2 linked regions of the Crateriforma conspicua genome follow. The protein of the gene in region 2 interacts with the protein of the main gene of each other region in a pairwise test. Links are inferred from orthologs where the notes say so. Each region holds a gene or a part of one and is shown on either strand. Other genes may lie near its edges.

Evidence for each region.
Region 1: the proteins of ileS (region 2) and Mal65_RS05820 interact in binary tests that used the Escherichia coli proteins (3 or more experiments, as listed by UniProt). The link is inferred for Crateriforma conspicua from one-to-one orthologs.

Annotation. Positions count from the first base shown.
Region 1 is NZ_CP036319.1:1,575,730-1,585,579, forward strand. Bases 4,097-7,050 are described here. They hold Mal65_RS05820 (sugar ABC transporter substrate-binding protein), read right to left. Parts: upstream 6,081-7,050; coding sequence 5,112-6,080; downstream 4,097-5,111. Other genes in these bases: Mal65_RS05815 (sugar ABC transporter ATP-binding protein), read right to left, coding at 4,097-5,112; Mal65_RS05825 (alpha/beta hydrolase), read right to left, coding at 6,174-7,050. Also shown: Mal65_RS05795 (enoyl-CoA hydratase/isomerase family protein), read right to left, coding at 1-98; Mal65_RS05800 (winged helix-turn-helix transcriptional regulator), read left to right, coding at 267-659; Mal65_RS05805 (arylsulfatase), read right to left, coding at 711-2,552; Mal65_RS05810 (ABC transporter permease), read right to left, coding at 2,630-3,589; more of Mal65_RS05815, read right to left, coding at 3,586-4,096; more of Mal65_RS05825, read right to left, coding at 7,051-7,340; Mal65_RS27375 (methyl-accepting chemotaxis protein), read left to right, coding at 7,646-8,992; Mal65_RS05835 (mechanosensitive ion channel family protein), read right to left, coding at 9,103-9,850. UniProt on the Escherichia coli protein: Part of the ABC transporter complex RbsABC involved in ribose import. Binds ribose. Also serves as the primary chemoreceptor for chemotaxis.
Region 2 is NZ_CP036319.1:2,909,040-2,919,917, reverse strand. What follows is about bases 6,173-10,154. They hold ileS (isoleucine--tRNA ligase), read right to left. Parts: upstream 9,796-10,154; coding sequence 6,373-9,795; downstream 6,173-6,372. Other genes in these bases: Mal65_RS11080 (co-chaperone GroES), read right to left, coding at 10,115-10,154; purN (phosphoribosylglycinamide formyltransferase), read right to left, coding at 6,173-6,373. In the rest of the region: Mal65_RS11105 (type I restriction endonuclease subunit R), read left to right, coding at 1-2,553; Mal65_RS11100 (NfeD family protein), read right to left, coding at 2,802-3,395; Mal65_RS11095 (NfeD family protein), read right to left, coding at 3,395-5,587; more of purN, read right to left, coding at 5,699-6,172; more of Mal65_RS11080, read right to left, coding at 10,155-10,444; gmd (GDP-mannose 4,6-dehydratase), read right to left, coding at 10,584-10,878. UniProt on the Escherichia coli protein: Catalyzes the attachment of isoleucine to tRNA(Ile). As IleRS can inadvertently accommodate and process structurally similar amino acids such as valine, to avoid such errors it has two additional distinct tRNA(Ile)-dependent editing activities.

The sequences.
Region 1 (9,850 bases), 1.3 Mb from region 2 along the record:
GGTATGCCTTGAACGTTGACCGGTGGGCTGTCGAACGTGACCGTTAGAACGGCCCCGTCTTGCGAAGTGTGGAAGGTCGAAAAGTTGTCGTAGCCCATCGTGATTCCCTGCGGTGACTGGTTCCGTGGATCAACGGTGACGTCGTTTCTGCGTTTGCGGGTCGAGCGATGAAACCGCAAAAACGCACTCGCTTTGTGAGTACGCATTGATAGTATGTGTAAGTCACCACAGAGCAAGAACGCACATTTACGGCCTGTAGGCACACAATGGATACTAATGGGAAATCGCGGCACTCCAGCTATGTGTTGCCGGCCTGTCCAGTTGAAGCAACGCTGGAATTGATCGGCGGCAAGTGGAAAGGGATCGTGCTTTTCTACTTGCTGGACGGTCGCCTGCGGTTCAGTGAACTGAAACGCAAAATCGGCTGCGTGACCCAACGCATGCTGACGAAACAGCTTCGCGAATTGGAAGACGTCGGCTTGATCAACCGCATCGTGTACGCGGAAGTCCCGCCGCGCGTGGAATATGAATTGACCGAGGAAGGAAAGTCACTGGAGCCAATCCTGTACGCCTTGAAGGCTTGGGGCGAAGCCCACGCATTGCCGCTGTTAAAGAATCGGGAATTGGCAATCGCCGAAGAAGATGGGGGCGGGCGATGACCGATGACACCGGATCGCCCGCCAAGATTGCCGCCGTGAAGACCGTCACTTCTAGGGTGTCCGACGATTGACGTAAACGTAATAGGCACCGCAGATGGGATCGCCTTGGGCGTCCAATAGAGTCGCCTGCAGTTCAAGCGGGCCCTCGTTCAACTGGACACTGGTTGTAAACGATTGGCCGTCGTCGTCGGGCATCAGTTTGGTTTCAGTGTCTGCGATTCGCAGACGCGCCGAATGGATCGGTAACGATTTGCCCGCCACATAAACGCCATCGGTGACCGGGGTTTCCGGCACAGCGGCTTGCAAGCGGAACTTGGATTCACGTGGCCAACGTCGCAATTCCAATTCATAGGTGCCCGCTTGGGCGACGTTCAGATGCCAGACGCCATCTTTCAGCACCGCATGACGGACCTGAATTTGCTGATCGACAAAAACGTCCAGCCATTCACAGGCGGTCAGCAACATCGGGTTTTCCTGGTCGCTGCCGATCACGACACGCTGCGGTGTGTTGACATCATCTTTCACGCCATCCCACCACTGATCCAGATGTGACCGCATCTTTGCAACCACTTTCGGGTGCTGGGCGGCGACGTTGTGATCTTGGTGGGGATCGTTGTCGATGTTGTAAAGCTGTCGGTTTTCCAGCAAACGCCACTGTTTCCACAGCACACCGGCACCATTCTTTTGCGGCACCGCCGGATTGCCTTTGGTGAATCCGACCTTGAACGTCGGCATTCGACTGTAGTTGATCACCAGCATGCGGTCGTCCAATGATTCACGCTGGCCGCGAATCAGCGGCGCCAAACTGATGCCGTCCAATTCGTCGGGAACGTTGGCGATACCGGCCAAGTCCGCCAGCGTGGGCAGCAGGTCTTGCACCTGACAAAGTTCGTCGACGTCCTTGGGGTTTGCGATCGGGCCAGCGGGCCAGCGGATGAAGCAAGGCACACGGTGGCCGCCTTCCCACAGTTGTGTTTTCTTGCCACGCATACCGGCATTGAAATAGTCCGGCCCCATCGTGCTGCCGTTGTCCGTCAGAAAAACAATGATCGTGTTTTCCAATAGTCCTTTTTCCGTCAGGAACCGGTCCAAACCGCCAACGTTGTCATCGATGTTGGCGCCCATCGCCAGAAAGCTGACCAGCGATTCAATCTTGGTTTCCGACAAATGGTCGACGACTTCAGGATGCTGTCCGATCGCGTCGCGAATCGGTTGGCGATACTGATCAGGAACGAACCAGGGCCAGTGAGCCGCGTTGGTCGCGATGTAGGCGAAGAACGGTTGATCGGCGTCTTGGCCGATCCACTTCTGGGCTTCATCAAAGAACACGTCGGTGCAGTAACCGTTGTAACGTTCACGCTTTCCATTGTGGATATAGACGTCATCGAAGTAATCATTGTCCCAGTAATCGGGGACACTGTTGATGTGTGACGACGGAAACCAAACGGCTTCATCAAACCCGCGGTCTTCGGGGCGGAACGGATAGTTGTCGCCCAGGTGCCACTTGCCAAAGATACCAGTCCGGTATCCGGCGTTGCCAAACACGTCGGCGATGGTTTTGGCATCGTGTCGCAGCAGGGTGCGTCCACTGCTGACGTTGATCGCCGCGTTGCGAAATGCGTCCAAGCCCGTCATCAATTGCCCACGAGTCGGCGTGCACATCGGGGCGACATGAAAGTCGGTCAAGCGAATGCTTTGTGATGCCAACTTGTCGATGTTGGTGGTTTGAACGATGGGGTTTCCATGGCACGAAAATTCACCATAACCCTGGTCGTCGGTCATGATGACGATCACGTTGGGTTTGGCTTCGTTCGCCGTGGCATGCAAAGGGGCGGCGGCGATCGGGTACGCCATCAACAGCACGGTTGCCAGGTGCGGAATGATTCGATTCATGGCGGGATGGGGGCTGGAAGGTGGGGGAACGGAAAGTCTGGCGAAAGGTTGGTGCAGAGGTCTGACCGGAGATCGGCTTATGGTCGGGTCGGGTCCCACCGCGAACGCAGGGCATCCAACAGGACAGCGATGACGATGACGGCACCGGTGATGATTTGTTTGTTGGCATCAGAGACGCCGATCTGTGCCAGCCCCGTTTGCAAAACAGCGATGATCAGCACCCCAATGAATGAACTGATCACGCTGCCGCGACCGCCCATTAAACTGGTGCCTCCGATGACGCATGCGGCGATGGCGGATAACTCGATACCGATCGCGGCGTTGGGGTCGGCCGACGACAGACGTGATGTTTGGGCGAGCGCCGCCATGCCGCACATCAGCCCGCTGATGACGAAGACGGTCATCGCATACGGTGCGGTGCGGATGCCCGACATTCGCACGGCTTCTTCATTGGTGCCGATCGCCACGCAATACCGACCGAAAACCGTTCGGGTCAGCAAGAATTGTCCCGCGGTGACGCAAGCCAGTGCGGCCAGGAATGCAGGCGACAGCAACAGGCCTGGCAACGGTTGTCCGATGGCTTCCACGGCTGATCCGATATATTTCGTTTGCGAATCGGTCACCACTTTGGTCGCCCCGCGAGCCATTTCCAACATCCCGAGCGTGACGATGAACGATGGGATCCGAAAACCAATCGCGATCGCGCCGTTGACCAGTCCACAAGCGGCGCCGGTGGCCAAGCACAGCACGGCGGCGGTTCCCAAAGACCAATCATGGTCAACCATCAGCGAACCCAAGACCGCCGATGAAAGTGCCAGCAAAGAACCGACCGACAAATCGATTCCGCCCACAATCAGCACCAGCGTCATGCCGACCGCAATGAAGGTCAGATCGGGGATCTGGTTGGCGATGGAAACCAACGTGGAATGCTGGAAAAAATTCTGGCTTTGAAAGCTGAACACCGCGACGATCACCGCCAAGACGGCCAACAGACCACCGTACTGGACCAGCACATTGCGAACGTGTTTCGGCATCATGCCCCGGCCTCCTGGTTTCGGTATCCGGAAAACGCGGCTTGCATGATTTGATCGTGCGACCAATCGTTACGTTCAAACGTCTCCATCAATCGTCCGGCCGACATGACGGCGATGCGATCACAAGTTTCCAAAAGTTCCTCCAGGTCACTGCTGACAATCACGACACCTTTGCCGTCTTTGGCCAGCGTATCGATCAGTCGATAGATTCTGCGTCGGGCGGCAACGTCGATTCCACGCGTGGGTTCATCAAACAGGAAGACATCGGCATCGCGGACCAACCATTTGGCGATCGCCACCTTTTGCTGATTGCCGCCGCTAAGCGTTCCCACGCTTTGGTCGATCGTGTGGCAACGAATATCCAACTGGTCACACTGTGTTTGTGTGGCGGATCGTTCGATTCGGCCGCGGACCATGCCAGTGGTTGCAAAGCGATGTCGAAGCGATGCCAAAGTCGTGTTGAATTGGATCGATTTGGACAGCAACAGACCGTTGTCCTTCCGATCTTCGGTGACCATCGCGATGCCAGCGGCGACCGCCTGACGCGGATGACGAAAGCGGTACGCAGTGGCATCATCACGCAAGTAGACGTTGCCCGACGTGGCGACATCGGCACCGAAGATCAACCGCAAAAGTTCCGTTCGACCTGAACCGACCAGCCCGGCGATCCCCAAACGTTCGCCACGGTTGACATTGAAGGAAACGCGATCGACGAGGCCGCCGGTCAATGCATCGACACGCAGCACCGTGTCGACTTGTCGTCGTGACGGATGCAAGGCGGAATCGTCCGAGCCGCCATCGCCGCTCATCAATTCCACCATGCGATCGGTCGAACATTCCGTCGCGTCGAAGGTGCCGATTTTTTGGCCGTCACGCAGCACGGTGATCCGGTCGGCAAGTTGCGCGACTTCGTCCAAACGGTGGCTGATATAAACGATGCCCACGCCTGCGTCACGCAGTTTGTTCAGCCATCGAAACAAGGTTGCCGATTCAGCGGCACTTAACGCAGCGGTCGGTTCGTCCAAGATCAAGATGCGACACTTGCGATCCAGCGCCGCGGCGATCTCCACCATTTGTTGTTTGCCGACCCCCAGCTTCGCGACCGGTGTGTCCACTGGAACATCGTTCAAGCCGACGCGATCCAGTGCCGCCCTGGAACGATCCTTCAACGGTCCACGCCGGATCACACCACCGATCGACGGCAGACGTGCCAGCATCAAGTTTTCGGCGACCGAAAGGGTCGCGATCAGGTTCAATTCTTGTTGGACGATTTCGACGCCGGCAATTTCCGCGTCGCGTTTGCTGTTGGGGGCGTAGTCGTTCGAATCCAGTTGCATGCTGCCGGCGGTGGGTTCCAACAGCCCTGCCATCATTCGCACCAGTGTGCTTTTGCCCGCGCCGTTGGCGCCCAGCAACGCATGGATTTCACCCCCGCGAATCGCGACATCACAGTCTTTTAGGACGGTCACGCGGCCGTAGCGTTTGCACAGCCCCCGGGCTGTGAACAAGTCCGGCGAAGACGTCATCACGGCGTCAGTGTTTGTTGGTGGATCAAATCCACGGGCGTTTCGACGTCTTCCGGTTTGGTGTCGGGATCACGCAGCATTTTCAGCGCGGCTTCGATCCCAAAGACGGCCAGTTGGTCACCATGCTGGTCCGCGGTGGCCAAAATCTTTCCATCGATGATCGCTTGTTGCACGGCACTGATGTTGTCAAAACCGACGATCATCACGTCATCGGATCGCCCCGCACTGCGGACCGCGGCGACGGCCCCCAACGCCATGCTGTCGTTGGCGGCCAAGATGGCTTTGGCATTCGGATGTTCGCTTAGCATGGACGAAGCGATCGTGTTGGCCTTGCTCATTTCCCATTCGGCCGATTGGCTGTCCACGATCTCGACACCCGCTTCGGCCATCGCCTGCTGAAAACCTTCGCGACGTTGTTGGGCGTTGAAGGAGGTTCGGATGCCTTCCAACACCAGCACTTGATCGCCACCATTTAACTGGTTCGCCAAGTACTGGCCGACCTTCTTTGCGCCGGCGCGGTTATCGGGGCCGACAAAGGGGATCGTGATGCCTTCGGTCTTCAACACGTCCGCGTCCAAGCGATTGTCGATGTTGACGACCACCACACCGGCCTGTTGGGCACGTCGCAGTGCGGGGACCAGTGCTTTGGAATCCGCCGGGGCGATCACGATCGCGTCGACGTTGCTGCTGACCATTTCTTCGACCAAGGCGACTTGGCGGCTAAGGTCACGTTCGTCTTTGATTCCGTTAACAATCAACGCGTAGTCGTCGGCGTTTTCTTCTTGATGCGCCTGTGCGCCGTCGGCCATCGTGGAAAAGAACTCGTTGGCCAACGATTTCATGATCAAAGCGACGCGCGGCTTGCCGTTATCGCCGGTGCCGTCAGCGTCTGTTGATGTCGTGGTGCTACTCGGTCGGCATCCCGCCAATGCGACCACCAAAACCACCAGCCCGAACTTGCGTTTCATCGTTGCGAATCCCGATAGACAGCCTGCCAAACATTTCGGTCTGACAGAATACAGCAACCACGTTGCAGACGCAGCAAACCACCCGACCGGATGTCAACGGTCTTTCGACGGGGAGTCCACATCGACGGCATCCGAATCGGCAGGCGTGTCGTCGGCGTGTTGAGTTTTCAACAACGTGTCACGCAAGAACTGCATTTGCATTTCTTGGATTTTGGGTTCGCCGAAGCCGGCACCGCCATGTCCGGCGCCTGCAATGATGTGCAACTTTGATTTGACGCCGGCCTTTTTCAACGCCGCGTGCAAAGCTTCACTTTGGTTGGCCGGGACCACGCGATCGGCCGAACCGTGGATGATCAAGAAAGGCGGATCTTTGGGATCGATGTAAGTGATGGGATTCACACGGCGGATGCCTTCGGGATTTTCGGTCACGATCCCACCACCCAGCAGACGCGACTCCGGCGATTGATCGCGGTTGTGGCTTTCATATCCCGGGGTGGTCACGAAGATCTGAAAGTCGGTGGGGCCGTACAGATCGATGACCGCTTGGACGTCGCTGCGCTGGTCGTTCCAACCGCCGTCGCCTTCCAAATTGTCGGCTCCGCGGGATGTCCCCAGCAATGCAACCAAGTGGCCACCGGCGGAACTGCCCGCGACGGCGATTCGACTTGGATCCAGGTTGTACTTGTCCGCATGGGCACGCAAGAAACGGATCGCGCACTTACAGTCATGGATTTGCGCCGGAAAAGCAGCCTCGCCGGTCAGACGGTATTCGATCGTCGCGCCGGCAAAGCCTTCTTTGACCCAGCGGGAAAGACGCCCCACGCCACCTTCTTTGTTTCCCCCCATCCATCCACCGCCGTGGATCCAGACGATCAGCGGCGTCGGCGCATCGGCCGGCGGGTCAGGCAGCACCAAGTGAAGCTTCAAGTCGCGACCGCCCCCCTGGCCAAAGACCACGTCTTTCACCAAACGCGTGCCGGGAATTTGGCGACGCCCACGTGCCGAAGCGCCCGAGTGACTGTCGGCAAAGTCCGCCTTGTCGATCTTGTCGTCACCGTTCGTGTCCAGTCGCCGAAACAACGCTTTGGGGCCACTGAATTCCGTGGCGGTCACCGCCCCATCGGAATCCGAGTCGTCGCGATCGAGTACCGCCGACAACGAAATCCGTGGGCGGTCACTTTGGGCTTGGGCGGAGGACAACGCGGCCAGGCCGGTCAAGCAAAGGCACGCCAGGATCCGCGGCATTTGTCGGGGCAACATGGGATAGGTCCTATGGAACAACATGAATGAAACCGGGCGGCCACCAGGAAATGAGTCTACCGGACCTCGACCGCTTCCGCCGGGGAGGCGGATTCTACCACACGCTCAAAGCGAGCGTTTTCGTGCTCTGCGATGGCTCGGTTTTCAACTTGCCACGGGTGTCTTTTTTGAAAAGTCAAGCTTCGCCGTCAAAACGATTTGACCGCGACGATTTGTCGACCAAGGGTCCCAGCAGTGACAGTGCAGGCAAGCATCGGGGGACGCGGATTTGCGTCGGCCGGGTGCGTTAGACACAAGGGTGAAAGATGAAATTGTTGAACTGGTCCAACAACGCAAGCGAAAACGTATCGCAGGCAGACATGTTGGATTCCGCCACCGCGACGTTGGACATCGACGCGGATCAGTTTGTTGATCTGTCTCAGATCATGAATTCGTTGCACCGTTCGCAAGCGGTGATCGAATTTGAACCGGACGGAACCATCCTGAAGGCCAACAAAAACTTCCTAGACACGGTGGGATACACCTTGTCGGAAATCCAGGGCAAGCATCACCGGATGTTCGTCGACAGCGAATACGCCGGATCCGATGAATACCGTCAGTTCTGGGAAAAGCTTCGCGCCGGAAACTTCCACAGCGATCTGTTCCAGCGTTACGGTCGCGGCGGCCGCGAGATCTGGATTCAAGCGACATACAATCCGGTGATGGACGACTCCGGACAGGTCATCAAGATCATCAAATTGGCGACCGACGTTACCAAGGCGCGGATGATCCAGGCCGACATCCAGAACCGTTCACAGGCAATGATTGAATTCAAGCCGGACGGTACGATCCTGCACGCCAATTCGCTGTTCTTGCAAACCACCGGATACTCGCTGGAAGAAATCCGCGGCAAGCACCATCGCATGTTCATGCCGGCCGAAGATGCCGCGACCGCGGAGTACGCACGTTTTTGGGAACGTCTGGCTCGTGGTGAATTCCAGCAAGGCGAATTCCGACGTGTGAACAAACACGGTCAAGAGATTTGGCTCAGCGGTGCCTACAATCCCGTCTTTGATAACGACGGCAACGTGACCCGCGTGGTGAAGAACGTCAGCGACATTACCGATCAAGTTCATTCCAAGAATCAATCGGAATCGTTGGGTAACTCCATCGCCAGCAGCGTTTCGGAGATGTCACAGGCGATCGCCGAGATCAGCGAGCGAATCACTCGCACCGCCGGGTTGGCCAAAGACGCCGATGTAAACACCAAGAACGCGACCGATTTGGTCAAGGACTTGAATTGCAGCAGCGAAACGATCGGCGAAATCATCGACACGATCCAGGATCTGGCCGACCAAACGAATCTGTTGGCCCTGAACGCGACCATCGAAGCCGCACGAGCGGGGGAATCAGGACGCGGTTTCGCCGTGGTTGCCAGCGAGGTCAAGGAACTGGCCAATCAAACCGGCAAGGCGACGTCGGAGATTCGCAAGAACGTCGAAACAATCCAGTTCAGCATCGGACAAGTGGTTTCGGCCATCGAATGTATCGCCAACAGTGTCGGCGAAGTCAGCGACAACACGACCGGCGTTGCGGCATCGGTCGAAGAGCAAAACGTGGTGATTTCGCAGCTCAGTTCGGCCGCCGACGAATTGGTCGGCTGCAACAGCTAGGCCCGTCCGGCCAACAGAATTTGAACGCTGAACCATTGCAGGGGAAGCGGCAGTAGGTGATCGCACCGGGTCCCTGCTGCCGCATCTTTTTTGCGCGAAAGAATGGTGTATCAGGTGCTTGCACCGGAGGCCGCCGCGTTCGACCCCGACATGCCGACCAGGGAAGCGGCGATGCGATCGTCTTTGAAGGTCAGCGTGCGATAGGGGAATGGAATCTCGATATCCGATTCGTCCAGGGCCCGTTTGATTGCTGCGACGACTTGGTCACGACTGCGGCGAATGTCGATCGGCTTGGCACCGGTCCACCACGCGACTTCGAAATTGATGCTGGAGTTGGCAAACTCATTGGCGAACACTTCGACCGTGCGAATGCCTCGCACTGTGTCGCACGATTGAACGGCCTCGCGGATCACCTCCCGTGCCTGGTCGACATCTTCGCCATAGGCAACGCCACAGATGATTCGAACGCGTCGCTGTGGTTGGCTGGTCAACACATCCACTTTGTTTTTGAACAAATGGCCGTTGGGAATGACCGCCAATTCGCCATCCAGTTTCCGAATCATCGTGTTGCGAACGGTGATCTGTTCCACTTTTCCGGTGGTGCCTTCGCACGTGATGTAATCGCCGCGGTCGAACGGATAACGCCACAGGATCAGGATTCCGGCGAAAAAGTTTTCAAAGATGTCTTTGAAGGCAAACCCGATCGCCACGGTCCCCAGCCCCAGTGTCGTCAGGGCTCGCGTTGGCGTCATGCCGGGAAAGGCAATGATCGTGGCCACCAAGAGCCCGATGATCCAGATCCCGATCGATGACAACTGATAGATCAAGTCTTTCAAGCTGGAACGTATGCCACGCGAT
Region 2 (10,878 bases):
TGGCAGAAAATCACGGGCGAAGAGTCCGCCACGCGAGACGGTATCGATTCGTTGCATACGATGCTGCAAGGATTGTTTGACCAACGGCGTTTGCGGCAGGTGATCCGGCACTTTATCTACTTTCCGGATGTTTCCAAGGCCGAAGTGAAGATCGTTTGTCGGTATCCGCAGTTCTACGCGGCTTGCAAGCTGTATGAACACATCCGGCAAGCTCGCAAGCCCGATGGCGACGGCAAGGGCGGCACGTACTTTGGCGCAACCGGCTGCGGCAAGAGCTTTACGATGCTGTTCCTGACGCGGCTGTTGATGAAGAGCCTCGAATTCGAGAGCCCTACGATCCTGCTGATTACTGACCGCACGGATCTGGACGATCAATTGTCGAAGCAGTTCACCAACGCCAAGAACTACATCGGCGATCAAACTGTCGTGAGCGTCGAAAGCCGCGATAAGCTCCGCGAGTTGCTGGCCGGACGCAAGAGCGGCGGCGTTTTCCTGACGACCATTCACAAGTTCACCGAAGACGCTCAGTTGCTGACCGAGCGCAGCAACGTGATCTGCATTTCCGACGAGGCGCATCGCAGTCAGATCAATCTGGACCAAAAGCTGAAGGTGACGGACAAGGGAGTGAAGAAGACTTACGGGTTTGCCAAGTACCTGCACGATTCGCTGCCCAATGCCACCTATGTCGGCTTTACCGGCACGCCCATCGACGCCACGCTCGATGTTTTTGGCGAGGTGGTCGATTCCTACACGATGACCGAGTCGGTGAAAGATGAGATCACCGTGCGGATCGTCTACGAGGGGCGAGCAGCCAGGGTGCTGTTAGACAACAAGAAGCTGGAGGAAATCGAAGCTTACTACCAGCGCTGCGCCGACGAAGGGGCCAGCGATTATCAGATCGAGGAGAGCAAGAAAGCCTCGGCCCAGATGAATGCCATCCTGGGCGATCCCGACCGCATCAAGGCTCTGGCCGCCGACTTTGTGGCTCATTACGAGAAACGAGTCGAAGAAGGTTCGACAGTCGAAGGCAAGGCGATGTTTGTGTGCAGCAAACGCGAGATCGCCTGGGACTTCTTCAAGGAAGTGATCGCTCTGCGTCCTGAGTGGAATGAAGTCCGCGAGTGTGCCGAGGGCATCCAACTGTCTGAGACCGAGCGCAAGAAGATCAAGCCGATGGAGCGGATCAAGATGATCATGACTCGCGGCAAAGATGACGACAAGGATCTGTACGACCTGCTGGGCAGCAAAGAGTATCGCGAAGAACTTGCACGCCAGTTCAAGGACGCGAAATCGAACTTCAAGATTGCGGTCGTCGTCGATATGTGGCTCACCGGATTTGATGTGCCCGAACTGGACAGCATCTACATCGACAAGCCGATCAAACGCCACAACTTGATTCAGACGATTTCCCGAGTGAACCGCAAGTTTGAATCGAAGCAAAAGGGTTTGGTGATCGATTACATCGGCATCAAGTCTCAGATGAATCTGGCGATGGCTCACTACAACAAAGCCGACGAGCGGAACATCGAGGACATCCAACAATCCGTCGTGACCGTGAAAGACCACCTGGACCTGCTTCGCCAGCTATTACAAAAGTTCGACACCTCGGACTATTTCAACGGCGATTCTGTCAGCCAGCTCGCTTGCCTCAATCGTGCGTCCGAATACGTCATGCTTACGGACAAGATCGAGAAGCGTTTCATGGCTTTGGTTCAGCGTATGAAAGCGGCCTATGACATTTGTTGTGGCAGCGAGGGCCTAACCCAGAGCGAGCGTGATCACATCCACTTCTATCTGGCCGTTCGCTCCATCGTGTTCAAGCTGACCAAGGGTAACGCCCCCGACGCCGCTCAGATGAACGCACGCGTCCGAGAGATGATCGCCGAAGCACTCAAGAGCGACGGAGTCGAAGAGATCTTCAGTATGGGCACGGTCGACGGCATCGACATCTTCGACGATGACTACCTCGCCAAGATCGAGAAGATCAAGCTGCCCAACACGAAGATCAAGTTGCTGCAGCAGTTGCTGGCCAAGGCGATTGAGGACTTCAAGAAGACGAATCGATCCAAGGGGATCGAGTTCAGTAAGAAGTTCCAATCACTGGTCGATCGCTACAACGAGCGGGACGAAGAAAGCGTGCTGGTCAGCGATGTAACGAGTGATTTCACTGATTACGTCACGGATGAACTTTTCAACCGGTTCGCGGAGCTAGCGAGAGAACTTGGTGATGAACGAGGTTCATTCGCAGACCTTGGAATCGACCTCGAAGAAAAAGCCTTCTACGACATCCTCAAAGCCCTCGCCATCAAGTACGACTTCACCTACCCCGAAGACAAGCTGATCGAACTATCCAAAGCCGTAAAGCTGGTCGTCGATGACAAAGTCAAATACACCGACTGGAGCCAGCGCGACGACATCAAAGCTGAACTCAAAGTCGATCTCATCCTCGTCCTAGCCGACCACGGCTACCCACCCGTTGACCGTGACGAGGTCTACAAAGAGATCTACGAGCAGGCCGAAAATTTTAAGAAGCACCGATCGAGACAATCGTAGGGCGACTCTTGCGATACTCAATCCGCTCATTTCGAACGATTCAACTACCGAAGTTCAAACCTGAATTCGCCAGCCTTTAGCCACGGCGAGCCTTCGAAGCTTTTCGCCAGTCTTATTCACGGCGCTGCTGCTGTGCGACGTAAAGTCAATCGCTACATGATCGGGGAACGGTTCGAAATCTCCGCTGGCGGGTCAATGCAGCGAATCGCCGCCTGCAATGGCGGTACCAACGTTGGTTCGAATTCAGCCTACTCAAAATCGTCCATGTCGAAGGACAAATCGGACGCCGCCGGAGAGTCGCGGTCGACGACATTGGGATCCGACGATTCGTCGGGCGTCGCTTTGAAACCTTCACCACGACGGACGCGGATTCGACCGCCGCTGATGTCGACCACGTGTACCGCCTTGCCGGCATCCACGGGGCCATCCAGACATGTGACGTCCAAGGCGTCGCCACCGATCCTGGCACGACCGCTTGGCAACAGATCCGTCAACGCATCACCGGATCGTCCGATCAAATCCGGATAGGCCACCCCCGATTCGGTCACCTTTTGCGGTCGCTGCGGATCGGCTTGACCGGGGCGTCGATTCAAAATGCGGCGTCCGATCGGCGTGTGTGGCCACAACTTGATCACCAGCATCAGCACCACCGGCGTCGACGCCATGATCACCAACGAATAAACCGTCCCCAAAAAAACGCTGTGCGAAAACGCGGTCACCAAACAGGCGACCGCCGATGCCACCGCCGCAACGCCTATTAGGCCACCGCTTGGAACCAGAAACTCCAGCACCAACAGCACGTAAAACAGGATCAACAGGCCGAAGGAGTAAGTGGATGCCATCACGTCGCTTCTTCGACCACGATCCGATTGCCCAAGACTTTGATCACGCGAACGGTCGCGCCGCGTTCGACCGCCTGGCCGTCGCTGACCACCGCCACGACGCGTTCACCGATCCTTGCTTTACCCGACGGCCGCAACGGCGTCATGGTCGTCCCGGTCTGTCCCAACAAGTCTTCGAAATGGGCCAAGCGTTCCTGCTGGTCGATCAACTGCGCATCGGGTTGTTCCATCACCAAGGTATTCAGCACCGGCAAATGCGGCATGAAGTAGCGTATCAGCGCGAACCCGGCCATCGTGCTGGCCAATCCGCCAAGTGCCATCCAAACGCTGCGGGTCAACACTTCGACCTGATACACGTTTCGCGGCACCACAAACGTCTGGCTCATCAAAACCACCGCCAACATCGTCAGCAGCAAACCGCCGATGCCAAAGACCCCCAGCCCAGGAACCACAAAAAACTCAATCGCGATACAAACCAACCCCAACACCAGAGCCAACAATTCCAACCATTCCGCGGTCCCGTTCAGATACTGGACCCAGAAAAAGAAACCGAAACAGATCATCGAAACGAAGCCGGGAATCCCCAGCCCCGGCGCACTCATTTCAGTCGACAGCATCATGAAGCCGATCATCAACGCCAGAAACGCCAGACCCTGACGACGGCCGATACTTTCGACCGCCCGCACGATGCCTCGGTCGGCCGCCGGTGCGGGCACCGCGGACAACCCGGCCTGTGCCGCCACCTGATCCAAAGACGATGCGATGCCATCGGCCAAACCCAACTGCACGGCTTGCTCCGCCGTCAGGCCGCTGGACAAATCGATCGCTTCGCCTTGCATCCAACGGTCACGTTCCAAATCCGGATCGTCGGCGTCGTCGACCAGTTGTTGCTGCGTCGCATACCGCACACGTCCGGTCTGTTTGTTGGTGTACCGGAACACCTGTCGTTGACGATCCAACAGCCCCATCAACAACCCGGCCGATCGGTTCGTTCGTCGGGCAATCAATTCGATCAATTCGCGTTGATCGGCCACCTGTTCCGGCTGGATCGAATCGGCACCGGGACCACCCAGCTTTGCATCGGGCGACAGATACAACGGCTTGCAAGCGGTGGCGATGATGGACGCATCACCGATGGCACGACCGGGAACAAAACCGACCACTCGTTGCAGCGGAGGCGTCGGGCTGGCAAACCATCCCGCCAACCCCATGCTTTCGCCGAAGCTACCACCGTCGGAATCCACCGAAACCAGCCAAGTGTTCACATCGCCGGATAAGGTCGCGTTCAAATTGCTTTGCCAACGCTGTGACTTGGCCGTCGTCACCGATCCGATCATTTCCAACAAGACGCCGCGTCGATCCGAGGCCCCGTCGTCAGTCGCCAAAGGACGCAATTCCCTTAGATCCAATCGACTGGCCAGGCTTTCGCGAATCTTCTGCGCGGTCGTTTCATCGTCGCGTCGTCCGGTCGCGATGACGTCGGTGGCCACACGCAGATCACGAAGCTGGACGGCAGACACCGACAACGCTTCGCCGGACGCTTTCCAGATGTCTTCTTCGATGACGTCGCCACTTTGCCGCATCGATTGCAATTCGTCGCCGGTCACCAGCGGTCGCCCGCCATCGGACGTGGTCAGACGCACCAATTCGCCATCCGGATCCACCAGAGCCGACACCAACGATTCGGGAAACAAACCGCGACGTTTGGCGATGGCTTGATAAGCGGCCTGGACCGTTTCGTCGATCGAATCTTGTTTCGAATCGAATCCGACCAACACGGCGTTGTTGGAAAGCATCAACCGTTCCACGGCCGCAAGCGGCAAGACCGCGTGCCGGGTGATTTGCCCGTCGACAAACGCGACGATCCGCAACCGACGGTAATCCGGTGAATTGATCCGGCGGGCCAGACGCAACGCTTCTTCGAATTCCGTTTGCACGTCTGACGCGGATTCGCGAAAGGCAAGAACGACGGTGCGACGGGAATCGCTGGGGGTGGATTGTGCCAACTGATCCAAGCCGGCCAAGACGTCATCAACCAGCCCACGCGAAAACGGGGGTGCGATGTCGATCCAGACGCCTTGCCCCGCTGTGGGGTCGATGTCGTCGCTATTTTGCGCAGAAATAGCCGACGAAAGCCCGATGGCCCCGATGATCCAAACCGCAATCACGATCGTTCGACGAACAACGCCCATGACCGACTTTGTTTTATAAATCCATGACGTGCACCCGATGACGGACCGACCGGCATCGACCGGTGCAACGTGTGCGACACGTCAAACACAGTCTGCGGGGGTGCGTTTTCCCTACTGACGCATTGTATCGCGACCGCCAGTGGGTTCGCCGGAATGACGCCAATCCTGGTGTACCATTCGGATCGCTTCGGGCAAAGCTTGGCATTCCTGCTGAAAGACTCGGTCGGCCAACGCGTCGGCGTCATCCCCCGGCCGTACCGGACAGCTTCGCTGCCACAGAATCGGCCCATTGTCGTAATGGTTGTCGACAAAATGGACGGTGCATCCGCTGATCCGCACCCCACGGTCGATGGCCGCCTGATGCACTCGGTGACCATACATTCCCTGGCCGCCGAAAGCGGGCAACAGCGACGGATGGATGTTGATCACCCGATTTTCGAAATCCGTGGGGATCAAAACGTGTTTCAAGAACCCCGCCATGACGACCAGCTCCGCGCCGGCGTCTCGGCACGGATCAAACATCGCCCGACAGTATTCCTGGGGGTCGGGATGATCCGATTTGCGAACCACGCGGGTGGTGATGCCCGCCGATTCCGCGATCTGCAGTCCTTTCAAACCGCTTCGGCTGCCGATCACCAATCGAAAATCGATCGGCAATCCGGATTCATCGCGGTGCCGGATCAGGTTGGCCAGCGTCCGTCCGCTGCCGCTAAGGAACACCGCCACACGCAAAGGTTCGTCGACGCCGGGACGATCGGAATCCGGTGGCGATTGTCCTGCATTCATCAGCCGTCAACCTTTCGCACGTACACCGATCCCAAGTCCGACTTCGCGGCATCGACGCCATCCAACGCGGACGTGGTCAATGCGTCGGCCAAGGTTTCGCCCTTGATCAATTCGGCGTGTGCATCGATCGCCGCGTTGACATCATCGTCATCGCTGACGATGCCGATTTCGATGCGGTCGGTATAGTTGCAATCGATGCGTTTACGTTCGTTCTGCACCACGCGGATCAAGTCCTTTGCGGCACCTTCGCGACGCAATTCATCGGTGACCTCGGTGTTCAGCACCACGACGCACTCGCGTCCCTGGGCGGCCGCCCAGCCGTCGCGTGCCTGCAATCGGACTTCGATGTCATCGTTGTCCAACTCCACCGATCCATCGCCCAGCGACAGCGTGACCTTTCCGTCACGCTGCAGAAGGGCCAGCAATTCATTCCCGTCGGCTTGGGCCAACGCCTTCTTCACTGCGGGGACTTGTTTGCCGACCTTGGGCCCCAAGCGTTTGAAGTTCGGCACAACCGTGTATTGGACATACTGATCGCCCTCGGTCGTGTATTCGACTTGCTTGACGTTCAATTCTTCCTTCACCAATGCGTCATGACTCTGCAGCCACTGCACCCGGTCGTCACTGGCCAAGACGACTTCGACTTTCGACAGCGGCAAACGTACCTTCAACTTCGCATCGGCGCGGGCACTGCGTCCCATCGACGCAATTTCACGCAGCAGCGACATCGAATCGGTCAGGTTGGCATCGATTCGTGACGAGTCCGCTTGGGGATAGTCGCACAAGTGCACGCTGGCCGCTGCGGTGTCGCCGAACGGTTCGGCCAAGCGGCGCCACAACGTTTCGGCGATGAACGGCACGAACGGCGCGATCAGCCGGCTGACCTGCAACAGCGATTCGTACAATGTCCAATACGCGTCATGCTTGTCGGCCGAATCTTTGTCCGACGCCCAGAAACGATCGCGGCTGCGACGGACGTACCAGTTGCTAAGCCCGTCCACCAAGTGCGTGATGGCTTCGCAAGCGTTGTAATTGTCCAGCGCATCCATCCGCTCGGTCACGGTCTGGATCGTCTGGTTCAGTTCCGACAGGATCCAGCGATCAATTTCGCTGCGTTGATCGGCCGGACGATACGTCGGTGCCGACGCCAAGCTTTGGGGGCTCAGATTCGCATCGGCCGCGGTCGCCACCGTTGGATCGAAGCCGTCGATTTCGGCATAGATCATGAAAAAGCTGTACACGTTCCAAAGCCGTAACAAGAATTCGGGGATCGAATCCTTGATGGCTTGCTCGCGATACTGGATCGCCGTCCAAGGCGTCTGGCCGCTGAAGAAGAACCATCGCAGGGCATCGGCACCGTAGCGGTCAAAGATCTCATCGGGTTCGCGATAATTCTTTTCCGACTTCGACATCTTCTTGCCGTCTTCGCCCAGCATCAGCCCCAGCACAATGCAGTTGCGATACGGATGCGGATACGGCAGATCGGGCTGCAACGATTGCCCGGTCGGTTGATGTCCTTCGGCGACCAACGAACCGCCTTCGCCGAACAGCATCGTGCTGATCGCCAGTTGACTGTAAAACCAACCTCGCGTCTGGTCCAAAGCTTCGCTGATGAAATCGGCCGGGAATTGATCGGCAAACAGATCGTCGTTTTGATGTGGCCATCCGTACTGGGCGAACGGCATCGCGCCGCTGTCGTACCAGCAATCGATGACCTCCGGCACACGCCGCATCCGTGCACCGTCGGCGAACGGCGAATCGTAGGTAACGTCGTCGATGTACGGCTTGTGCACTTTCAAGTGTTCCGACAAATCCGGGTCAGCCGCTTTGGCTTTTTCCCACGACTGTGTTCCGTCGACGCCCGGTTTGGCCAACAGTTCGTCATAGCTGCCGATCGCTTCACCACGCCCGGTCGATTCGCAAACCCAGATCGGCAGGGGCGTACCCCAGTACCGCTCGCGCGACAGTGCCCAGTCGACGTTGGACGCCAAGAAGTTGCCGAATCGGCCGTCGCGGATGTGTTCGGGTTGCCAACCGATCGCGGCGTTGTTCTTCAGCATCAAGTCTTTGAACTTGGTCGTGCGGATGAACCAACTTTGACGCGGATACTGGATCAACGGGTCGCTGCTGGCACGCCAACAGAACGGATACTCGTGCAGGTATTGATCCAACAGCAACAGCCGGCCACGTTCCTTCAGCATGCGTGAAAGCGGTTTGTCGGCGTCTTTGACCCAAACACCCACCACCGAATCCAGCGCGGCATCGCCGGCGACTTCGGAGGTGAATTTGCCGTCCGGTCCGACGGCGCACAACAATTCCGGACGGCTGTCGTCGGTGAAACGCAACCGTTGTTGGACCAGAACCTCGTGGTCGACTTCACCAAAGGCGGGCGCCTGGTGGACCAAACCGGTACCGCTGTCGGTGGTAACAAAATCGGCTTCGACCACACGCCAGTACAACGATTCGCTGCCGCCGTCGATCAGCTTGCCTTGAGGGTCGCCCAGTTTGTTCTTGTAAAAATCGAACGGCGGTTCGTAACGCAAACCGATCAGTTCATCGCCGCCGACGGTACCGATGACCGGCAGTTCGCGTTTCAGTTTGCCGGCGATCGTTTCGACCAAGTCGCTGGCGATGACCAATTCGCTGTCGGTTTCGTCGTCGCGACAAATGCTGTACGTCAAATCCGGATGCACCGCGGCGTACATGTTGCTGGGCAGCGTCCAGGGCGTCGTGGTCCAGACGACCAAGTTGCGTCCCGGATGGTCGACCAGCGGGAACAGAACGTAAACGCTGGGGTCGGCCACCTCTCGGTACCCTTGCCCGACCTCGCCGGCCGAAAGCGCCGTTCCGCCTTGGGCCCACCACCACACGATCTTGTGACCTTGATACAGCAGTCCGCGATCGAACAGGTTTTTCAGACTCCACCAAACGCTTTCGACATAGCTTTGGTGATACGTCACATAGGCATCATCCAGATCGACCCAGAAACCCAGACGCCGAGTCAACTGTTGCCACTGTTGGATGTAGCGAAAGACGCTTTGTTCACATTTTTGGATGAACGGTTCGACGCCGTAGGCTTCGATTTCTTCCTTGCTGTGGATACCCAGGTCCTTGCCGACTTCGACTTCGACCGGCAAACCGTGGGTGTCCCAACCGGCTTTGCGTTGGCAACGCAGGCCCTTCATCGTCTGATATCGGGGAAACACGTCCTTGATCGAACGCGTCAAACAGTGTCCCGGGTGGGGCAGCCCGTTGGCGGTCGGCGGGCCTTCGAAGAAAACGAACGAATCGGCGTCTTTGCGACGCGAAAGCGACTGGGCATAGATGTCGTTCTGGTCCCAGAATTCCAGCACTTCTTGCTCAAGCGACGGAAAGTTCGGGCTGCCGTTGGGGGCGCGAAACGGACTGGCGGAATCGGACATCGGGGTTCAGGCATCCAGGCTGCGAAGCGGTAAAGCCCCATGTTTTAGATGCCTGGCGGCTGTTTCGTCAGCCCCGGACTTCATCGGCACCGGGCGGAATCGTGTCGTCGGCGACCCAGAAGTATCGCCATGGGCGGCGGACTGCGAGTTGATGACGGTGGGTCAACCCCGGCGGAAACGCGGCGCCGGTAAAGAAGGCTCGGTCGGCCGGCGGACTTTAAAAGAAAGGAGACGACCCGCGATCTGGCGGTTCACTCGGGGCCGGTCCGAATTGCCGCCAGCAGACACCAGCGATGACTCGGATCCACGTGCTGGTGGACTATTCGGCAGGCGGGTCGCGGCGGAACACCGCCACCACATCTTCCACCGGGATCACGAACAACTGGTTGTCGTGCTCCAAATCCACCGGGATCGCGTTTTTAGGGTGGAACAAGATCTTGTCGTACTGGCGAAGCGGCAATTCGTCGTCGTTTTCGACCACCGCGCTGATCGTCACGATGCGACCGGTGATCGTCGGGATCTCCGCCGCATCGGGAAGCGCGATGCCGCCACGGGTTTCGCGTTTCGGTTCGTCTTTGCGAACCAACACACGATCCCCGATGGGTTCGACGTACTCAAATCCGGTGTTGGAATTCTTCTTCTTTGCCATGGCGCAATCGTAGCGTCCGCCCTAAGCGGTGCCCAGGCCGGACACGACCGGTTGCGATACCGCAAACCTTGCCGCCATCTCGCGGCAATTTCAGAATCCTCAACCAGCTTTCAGACATCCCGCAAACGGGACGCCGAACCTAGTTCGGCACGAAGGTCTTCGAATGGGCTTCGCGTTGGGCCAGCTCGTAATCGTGCTGGGTCATGATGCGAGCCAATTCCTCCAGATCCGTCGTGGCCGTCCAGCCCAACTTTTCTTTCGCCTTGGTGCAATCACCCAGCAACAATTCGACTTCGGCGGGCCGGAAGTAACGCGGATCGATCTCCACGTGGTCTTCGTAATTCATGTCCAGTTGTTCGAAGACCAGACGACAGAAATCGCGAACCGTTTCGGTGCGGCCGGTGGCCAGGACAAAGTCATCCGGTTCGCTGTGC